DNA from 4 places in the Nonomuraea sp. NPDC059023 genome. Region 4 is predicted to be linked to each of the others. Evidence: riboswitches for the same ligand, from Rfam matches in the RefSeq annotation. Region 4 holds a riboswitch; each other region holds the start of a gene.
What was found. A riboswitch is a leader RNA that binds a small molecule or an ion and turns the genes downstream of it on or off. The one in region 4 is predicted to bind cyclic di-AMP.

Region 1 (2,188 bases), on a different contig from region 4:
GAGCGTGCAGAACCAGTACTCGCCGAGCTTCCGGGGCAGTGAGCCGGAGGTGGACGTCTGCGAGGAGATCGGCGTGGCGTTCCTGCCGTGGGAGCCGCTGGGGGGCATGAACCACGTCGGCCGCCTCGGCCGCCGCCACGCCGCCTTCGGGGAGGTCGCCGCCGAGCGCGGGGTCTCGCCGCAGCGGGTCTGCCTGGCGTGGGAGCTGGCCAGGAGCCCGGTGATGATCCCGATCCCCGGCTCCAGCCGCCCGGCGACGATCCTCGACTCGCTGGCCGCCGCCGACCTGGAGCTCACCGCGGAGGAGCTGGCCAGGCTGGGCTGACGCGGTGCCCGGTTTCGCGTCAGGTCGGCCGTCGTGCGAAGCTGTTGTGGTCCCCAACACCAGGAGGTCCTCATGGCGGAAACACCGGAGCCGGAAGTCAGCGAAACTCCCGAGGACGAGATGAAGCGCAAGTTCCGGGAGGCCCTGGAGCGTAAGCGCAATCAGCACTCCGACTCGGGTGCGGGTGGCAGGGGCACGGATCAGTCAAAGATCCACGGCGCACACGGCCCTGCTGCCAGCAAGCGTTCGTTCCGGCGCAAGAGCGGCGGCTGAGCCGGCGTTCTGAGGGGGTACGGCTTGGCCGTACCCCCCTTTTTCTTGACCTTCTTAGGTAGATCTTCGCCCGTTTCATGGCGATTGTTTTGCTTTTGCCGTCTTTGGCACTTACAGTCCTAAGCGTTACCAGTTGGCGACCCGACCCTTCACCAGGAAGAGGCGGCCGGCTGGCGCCGAATCCCGTACCCACGGGAACCGGGGAACCAATGTTCCTTGGGGTGAATCCGACGTACGCGTCGGTAGGGCATCTCCACGCCCGAACCCGTCAGCTAACCCGGTAGGCGCGATGGAGAGGACTGATCTTTTCATGCACCACCGCGATGAACCCCCATTCCGCGTAGTTTCACCCGCCGCCTACTGAGCGGCCCCTTCCCCAGGCTTTCCCCCCGCGCTTTCGCGTAGCGTCCGTTCGGCTTTGTGCCCGGCTACGCCCCTTTGACGAGCGCATTTCCCCTGTCCCCGCACAAAGGACTTCTCTTCTTCATGTCTTCCCGCTTTGGCATGCGTTCTTTCACCATGCTCGCCTCCGTCGCCGTCATCGGCGCGGTCACCCTCAGCACCGGCGCAACCGCACACGCGGATGACTTCTCCGAGAAGAAGCCCCTTCTCAAGGGCTCCACCACCGCCTCCTACTACTGGGACGACGCCTCCGGCCGCAACGGCGACACCGGTCTTCCCGCCTCCGGCAAGCCCATGCAGAAGGGCCTGGCCGCCAGCCCGAGCTGGCCCCTCCTGACCGAGGGCTACGTCATCTACAAGGGCAAGAAGGAGCCGTTCTTCGTCGGCGACCGCGGCCCCGGGGTCCCCTCGAACAGGGGCATCATGCTCGACCTCGACGCCAAGACCTTCGCCTCGCTGACCGGCGGCAAGTTCAACTCCAGCTCGCTGACCGTCGACGGCGTCGGCGGCCAGGGCCACATCAAGATCGAGTACGTCATCACCAAGTGGGGCCCCGGCGTGGGCAAGAAGAACCACCCCGTCGCCTTCTCCACCGGCGCCTGGTCCCGCAAGGACGCCAAGCCGGCCACGCCCCCGGTCGTGACCGCGGAGGAGAAGACCGAGAAGAAGGACGAGAGGCCCGAGACCCCGGCCGCTCCCGCGCAGGTCGCCAAGAAGGCTCCCGAGCAGGCTCCTGAGAAGGCCCCCGAGCAGACCTCCGCACAGGCCTCCGAGCGGGAGAAGGCGCCGCAGGCCGAGCTGGCCGCGGCGGTCACCACCCGCGAGACCGAGTCGAACGGTGTGGGCGGCCTCGCCCTCATCAGCGCCCTGGCCCTCCTGAGCGGCGGCATGTTCCTGGCCCGCGGCCGCATCCGCAAGGCGTTCGACCGCTGACCTCTTTACTCATGGGGAACAGAATGTGATTCTGTTTCCCATGACCCAGCGCGCGGCCGTCAACGGCATCGAGATCGTCTACGACAGCTTCGGCTCGCCACAAGCACGGCCACTGCTGCTCATCATGGGGCTCGGCGCCCAGCTCATCCACTGGGACGAGGAGTTCTGTGAGCTCCTCGCCGAGCAGGGTCACTATGTCGTCCGGTTCGACAACCGCGACGCCGGTGAATCCACGCATCTTCACGAGGCGGGCGT
Region 2 (2,188 bases), on a different contig from region 4:
CCTCGACCCGTCCGCGGCGCTCGCGGCGGGCGTGCCCGCGAAGCGCGCCGACCTGACGCTCTACGAGGACGACCCGTTCGACGTCATCGTGCTGTCACTGTCGCTGCACCACATGCACCCGCTGGGGGCCGCACTCGACCGGGCGGCCGCGCTCCTGAAGCCGGGCGGGCTGCTCGTGGTGGACGAGTTCGCCTGGGACTGGGCCGACGAGGCCGCCGCCACCTGGTTCTACGACGCCGGAACCCTGCTCGGCCGCTTCGACGGGCCCGAGCGCGACCCGGTGACCCGCTGGCGCGAGGCGCACGTCGATCATTCGCCCGCGGGGGACATGCTCGACGCCATCGCCGCCCGGTTCGAGATCCGGCGGACGCGGCGCGTGCCGTACCTCTTCCGCTATCTCGGCGGCGAGCACGCCGCGCGGCTGAAGGAGATCGAAGAGGTACGGCACACGCCGACCGGCTTCCGGCTGACCGCTGTGACGCGTGTGACAGGAGGGGCGGAAGGGACCTGACTCACCCCTGGAGCTCCAAGTGTGAGGAGGGTCACATTTGAGTAACGGGACCCCGCTGTCCAGCAGGAGTTCCCGTCCTGACAGGGTCCTTTATCTGATCTTTACAGCTTTGCCAGGACTTTGCCGGGTCATGAACCCGGGAGTACGTTCTGGCGTCGCGGCGAACAAGCCATGGCGCCGCGAACCGGCATCGGCCCCGTCCGGGCTCGATGAGGACCCATAGAGATCCGCCGGTCGCCCCCGTCCGACAAGGGGCCGCGACCTGCCGAGTCCGTGCAGCCAGGAGGCACGGAGCCGGGGAACCACCGATCCCATTCCCCCGGGATCAAGGGGTGAATCGGCGCGTTCAGCGTGCCGTAGGGCGACTTCCAGGCCCGAATCCGTCAGCTAACCCGGTAGGCGTTCGTGGAAGAACCAAGGAGAAATCCTGTCTACCTCCCTGCACAACCCCCGTCTTGTTCTCGGTGGCGCGGCGCTCGCCATGACCGTGACGGCCGGAGGGTTCGCCCTCCATGCCCCGGCGGCCCAGGCGGCGACCACGGCCAAGACCACCACCTCGGCCAAGACGGCGACGCAGTCGACGACTGCCCGGCAGAAGAGCAAGGCCCGCAAGGCCGTCTCCGCGGCAAGGGCGCAGATCGGCGACCCGTACCGCTACGGCGGAACGGGACCCGGCGCCTTCGACTGCTCCGGTCTCGTCCAGTTCGCCTGGAAGAAGGCCGGAGTCAAGATCCCCCGCGTGACGCACAGCCAGTACGCGCGCATCAAGAAGAAGATCTCGTGGAAGTCTCTGCAGCCGGGTGACCTGCTGTTCTTCCGCGGTCGAGGCCACGTCGGCATGTACGTCGGCAACGGCAAGATGGTCCACTCGCCGAGTTCCGGCAAGCGGGTGCGCATCGAGCGGCTCAGCGGATGGCGCAAGTCGTCCTTCGCGGGAGCCGTCCGGCCCGGTCTGTAGTCGTCCGGACCGAAAGGCCCCGTCCCCTCCCGGGACGGGGCCTTCGCGCGTCCGGCTACCATCAGGGCCGTGGTCGTGAGCCGTCGCGCCGCGCTCGCGGCCCTCCTGGTCTTCGCGCTGGGCTGCGCCCCCGAGCGGGCTCCTGACGCGGGAGCGGACCGCGGCGACCTTCAGCGGCGCGCCGAGCGGGCGGCGGCGCGCGTCGCGGCGATCCTCGGGCAGCCGGTACGGCCCAGCGTCGAACTCGCCGAGAACGCGGCACACGCGGCGCGGACCGCGGGCGTGGGCTCGGTCGAGGGCCTGGCCGCGATCGCCCACGACGGCAGGGTCATCGTGATCCCGGAGAACTACGCCAAACTCAACCCCACCGGACGCGACGTCGTCCTCGCCCACGAGCTGACTCACGTCGCCGCCGGCACCGGCGGGCTGCCGGTCTGGCTGTACGAGGGGTTCGCCGACTACGTGGCCTACAAGGACGCGGGCCTGGCCGTGCCCGTGGCGGCGGCCGAACTCGCCACCGAGGTACGTGCCGGACGGGTGCCCGGGAAACTGCCCGGGGCTGACGCGTTCGCGCCCGGGGCCGCGCGGCTGGCACAGTCCTACCAGGAGGCCTGGCTGGCGTGTCGCTTCCTGGCCGCGCGCTTCGGCGAGGACAGGCTGGTGAGGCTCTACCGCGACGCGCGGCGGCTGGGCGTGGAACGGGCCCTGCCCCTGCCGTC
Region 3 (2,188 bases), on a different contig from region 4:
CAGGCCCGAGCAGTCGTAGGAGCTGGGACCCTCGGCGCCCCACACGTACGGCTTGAGCTGCTGCGTCAGCGCCCACCTGGCCGCCTCGGCCGCCTTGCCGGAGCCGGCGATCGGCAGGCTGACCCGCACCGCGCGGGTGCCCGGCCGCCCGGCCTCGCCGATGGCCCGCTGGAACAGGTCGCTCTCGACCTTCTTGACCAGCTTGCTGATCTTGTCGCGCCGGGCGTCCAGGTCCTCGACGATCTCGGTGACCTTGTCGATGCGGGTCTTCGCCTCGGACTGCGCCTTCTCGGCCAGTTCCCTGGCGCGGGTGACCTGGTTGACCTCCTCGCCCTGCTGCTGCTCCAGCGCGAAGCTGGTCGCGGCGCGGTCGAGGAAGAGCTCGGGGTCGTCGGAGGCGGCGAAGGCGAGGGCGCGGCTGAAGCCGCCCATCATGTACTCGCTCTGGGCGAGCATGCCCGCCCGCTGGCGCTTGGCGGCGAGATCGGCCTCGCTGGAGGCCAGCGTCTTCTTGGCGGCGTCGACGGCCTTCTGGGCGTCCCTGAGCTTCACACGCTGGCCGTTGAACTGCTCGCTGAGCGTCTCGATCTCCGTGTGGAGCTTCTCGGCCTGCTCCGACAGTTGCTTGAGCGACGGCTTCGGATCGGCGGCGGCGGAACCGAGAGGCGTGACGGTGAACGTCACCGCGGCTACGGCTGCCGTCAGGACGACCAGCCGCTTCTTGATGCCTGGTTCGGGAGGGCGGGCATGCTTGCCCGCGGGCTTCCCCTCACGGTTACGCGTGCGCTTCACCAACCAGCTCCTCTCATGGCCGCCTACCGGGTTAGCTGACGGGTTCGGGCCGGAGCAGCCCTACCGAGCCGTGGCTCGGATTCACCCCGGGATGGCCTGCGGCCACTGGCGGGTCCCCGGCTCCCCAGGGGAGGGGATTAGGCGTGCCGCCGCGCGTAAGAACGCGGGTGACATCGACGCTGGACACTAGTGCACTCCAGGTTCGTGCTCAACCAGAACTGCCAAGTCTGTTGAGGTTTCACAACCGAAGTGTCACGGGGGGATCACGTGCTCCGCCGTACAGGAGCGACTTTATGCGCACTTTGCGGGTGCATGGGACGTACGTGAGGTTCGGCGTCACCGAGGGAGTCATTGCTCGTCACTGGCTATTCGCCTGGTGGTTGAGGGGGCGATGGCTGTTGTCGGGCATGCTCGTCCACTGGGTGAGATGGTTGAGGAAGTAGGCGGGCAAATAGGGGGCAGCCGTAATTGCGTCTGTACTCTGAAGTGCCATGGAACAGGTCGCCGAACGGGCGGTACCCGACATCGAGGTCGTCGTGAGGCGGGCTCGCACGCCGGATGTCCGGACGATCAGGCGCCTGGTCGACACTTATGCCGGAGCCGGGCCGCGCCTGCTGGAAAAAGCCACGGTCACTCTTTACGAGGACGTCCAGGAGTTCTGGGTGGCTGAGCGTGGCGGGCAGGTCGTCGGATGCGGTGCCCTGCACGTGTTGTGGGAGGACCTCGCCGAGATTCGCACCGTGGCCGTCGATCCCGACGCCCGCGGTCTCGGAGTTGGGGGCCAAATCGTTACCGCTTTGATCGGAACGGCCCGCGAACTCGGGCTGCGGCGGGTGTTCTGCCTGACATTCGCGGTAGATTTCTTCGCCGCGCATGGGTTCCGCCCGATCCAGGGCACGCCGGTATCTCCCGAGGTCTACGCCGAGCTGCTCGCCTCCTATGACGAGGGCGTAGCCGAGTTCCTCGACTTGGAGCACGTCAAGCCCAACACCCTGGGCAACACCAGGATGCTGCTCCACCTGCCGTCGTTTGACTCGGACCTCGACCAAAGGGAAAGGTGATTGTAGATACCTATGTCGATACGTTGGGCAGCGAAGGCATGTGTCCTGACATGTGCCACATGCACACTCGAAGCGAGGTGACACGGTGAGCACCGGACAGCCGCCGTATCCACAGGACGACCCCGGCGACAACTCCGGGACTCCCGAATACGGACAGCACAACGCGGGCCACGCACAGGGCGAGCCCGACCCGGACGTGACCGTTGTGGGTTACCGCCAAGACGGCGACCCCTACGGCCAGCAGGGATACGGACAGCAGTCCGGCTCCCAGCCGGGTTACGGTCAGCAGCCCCAGTACGGCCAGCAGCAGGGATACGGTCAGCAGCAGCCCCAGT
Region 4 (2,188 bases):
GCGTCCGCCCGTACGGGATCGCTGACCGCGACGAGCGCGGCGGCCAGCGGCAGGCACGACATGATGCTCACGTGGGTTCGGCTGGGTCGGCGCATTCCGCCTCCACACACAGAGGGTACTATCTTCGAGTACCTGGTACCCTAGACAGTACCCTGAAAGTGCAGGCATGACCGGATATCCTCGACCGCCCGTCGCCCTCTCGCTCGGGCGTTCCTTCACCAGCCGGCAGGAGAACGTGCTCGCCGAGCTGGAGGAGATCTTCCTTCGGGAGGGTTTTCGCCGGCTGACGATTCAGGAGCTCGCCGCCCGGCTGCACTGCTCGCGGCGTACCCTCTACGAGCTGGCGCCCAGCAAGGACGAACTCGTCGCGCTCGTCGTCGACCGGCTTCTGCAGCGCGTCGGCCGTCAGGCGATGGCCCAGGCGAGGGCGATGGACGAGCCGCTCGGGCGAGTCCACGCCTACATGTCCGCGGCGAGCACGGCGCTGACCCGCGCGGCTCGGGCGTTCTCGGTCGATGTCGCCGGGCAGCCGGGAATCCGCCGGCTGTTCGAGGAGCACTACCGGTTCGCCACGTCCATCGCCGCCGCGCTCATCCAGGAGGGCATAGACAGCGGTGCGTTCCGCGAAACGGACGCGCGCCTCGTGGCGGAGGTGATCTACGCCGCCCTGGACCGGCTGCAGGATCCCGAGGTGCTCGAGCATCTCGGCCGGACGAACGCGGAGGCGTTCCAGGAGCTGTTCGACCTGATCGTGCTTGGTCTGTCCCGCCCGTCGTGAGTCCTCCAACCGCAGCCGGAAATGTACTGTTTGCACGATATGTACTTTTTGGTAGGGTCTCGGGCATTGCGTGACGGGCCCTAGACGGGTTCGTTGCCGTTTCATTGCCCGGACCGTGCGTCTCCTGGGGAATCCGCAGGACGACGTCCGGCCGCCGAATCCGTTTCCACGGAGCCGGGGACCCAATCTTCATCGGGGTGAATCGGACGCTCGCTCAGCCGCGACCGTAGGGCACTTCCCAGCCCGAACCCGTCAGCTAACCCGGTAGGCGGCATGGAAGCAAGGAGCAAAGTCCTTCATGCCCACCGATCTCAAGAACCGGCTGAACCGCGCGCTGCTCGGCCTCGCCGCCACCGCCGTTGCCATGACCGCCTGCGCCACCGCCGCGCGGGCCACCCCTCCGGTCGGGCCCGACGACTCGCCGGAGTCCCGCTCCCACGTTCAAGACGTCGCGGCGCACGCCCCCACGGTGCTCGGCCGTGCGGCTCACGTGATCGACACCAAGACCGGCAAGGTCTACTTCAGCAAGAAGGCCGATCTTCGGATGCCCGTGGCCAGCCTCACCAAGGTGATGACCGCCTACACCGTGCTGAAGGAGGCCAAGCCGGGTGACGTCCTCAAGGTCACCTCTGGGGATGTTCGCTACGCCTCGAAGGGCGGTGCCTCGGTGGCCGGCCTGCGCGCCGGAGACCGGCTGACCGTGGAGAACCTGCTGTACGCCCTGATGCTGCCTTCCGGCGCGGACGCCGCCCACACGCTCGCCCGCGTGTACGGTCCGGGCGTCGACGCGTTCACCGCGAAGATGAACCTCACTGCTCGCGAGCTCGGTATGCGGGACACGCGCTACGTCAACGCCGACGGGATGCCCACCAACGGAGGCGGCTACTCCACCGCACGCGACCAGGCGCGGCTGGCCCAGGCCGCGCTGGGCGTCCAGGCGCTCAAGAAGGTCGCCTCCAGCCGGTATCGCTCGGTGGCCGCGACGGCGGAGCACCGCGCCTACTCCTGGCGGAATACGAATCGGCTCCTCGGCAAGCCGGGCGCCGTTGGTCTGAAGACCGGCTACACCCGGGCCGCCGGCTACACGCTCTCCTTCGCCGCGGACCGTGAAGGCCGGCAACTGGCCGGCGTCATTCTCGGGGAGACCAGCTCCACCCGCCGCTTCCAGACCGCTCAGAGGCTGCTCGACTGGGCGGTCGGCGGACAACCCTGACCAGGCCCGTCAACACGGTCGGCTCCGACGGCATTGCCGTACACGCCGCGCTGAGCGTCGCCGCCGACGGGCCCTCGTGAACTTCCGGAGCTCGCGCCCCGGCACGGACCCCAGCGATGAGTTACTATACCTTCTGGATGGTATAGTTTCCTCATTCGAGGCGAGCTGCCTTCCCGCCGGGTGTGCCACGCAGAATG

Region 1: another riboswitch for cyclic di-AMP. It lies ahead of ACFWYW_RS16215 (hypothetical protein); the one in region 4 lies ahead of ACFWYW_RS39195 (D-alanyl-D-alanine carboxypeptidase family protein).
Region 2: another riboswitch for cyclic di-AMP. It lies ahead of ACFWYW_RS07385 (C40 family peptidase); the one in region 4 lies ahead of ACFWYW_RS39195 (D-alanyl-D-alanine carboxypeptidase family protein).
Region 3: another riboswitch for cyclic di-AMP. It lies ahead of ACFWYW_RS49120 (NlpC/P60 family protein); the one in region 4 lies ahead of ACFWYW_RS39195 (D-alanyl-D-alanine carboxypeptidase family protein).

What each region holds. Positions count from the first base shown of each region.
Region 1 covers NZ_JBHYIO010000008.1:133,938-136,125, forward strand. The annotation lists gene ACFWYW_RS16205 (aldo/keto reductase) at 1-325, shown strand, start outside; gene ACFWYW_RS16210 (DUF5302 domain-containing protein) at 398-598, shown strand; cyclic di-AMP (ydaO/yuaA leader) riboswitch at 763-900, shown strand; gene ACFWYW_RS16215 (hypothetical protein) at 1,085-1,933, shown strand; gene ACFWYW_RS16220 (alpha/beta fold hydrolase) at 1,974-2,188, shown strand, end outside.
Region 2 covers NZ_JBHYIO010000003.1:310,754-312,941, reverse strand. The annotation lists gene ACFWYW_RS07390 (class I SAM-dependent methyltransferase) at 1-511, shown strand, start outside; cyclic di-AMP (ydaO/yuaA leader) riboswitch at 765-928, shown strand; gene ACFWYW_RS07385 (C40 family peptidase) at 993-1,469, shown strand; gene ACFWYW_RS07380 (hypothetical protein) at 1,539-2,188, shown strand, end outside.
Region 3 covers NZ_JBHYIO010000044.1:83,031-85,218, forward strand. The annotation lists gene ACFWYW_RS49120 (NlpC/P60 family protein) at 1-792, opposite strand, end outside; cyclic di-AMP (ydaO/yuaA leader) riboswitch at 798-946, opposite strand; gene ACFWYW_RS49125 (amino-acid N-acetyltransferase) at 1,284-1,853, shown strand; gene ACFWYW_RS49130 (RDD family protein) at 1,939-2,188, shown strand, end outside.
Region 4 covers NZ_JBHYIO010000029.1:93,750-95,937, forward strand. The annotation lists gene ACFWYW_RS39185 (tannase/feruloyl esterase family alpha/beta hydrolase) at 1-62, opposite strand, end outside; gene ACFWYW_RS39190 (TetR/AcrR family transcriptional regulator) at 167-778, shown strand; cyclic di-AMP (ydaO/yuaA leader) riboswitch at 921-1,064, shown strand; gene ACFWYW_RS39195 (D-alanyl-D-alanine carboxypeptidase family protein) at 1,077-1,991, shown strand.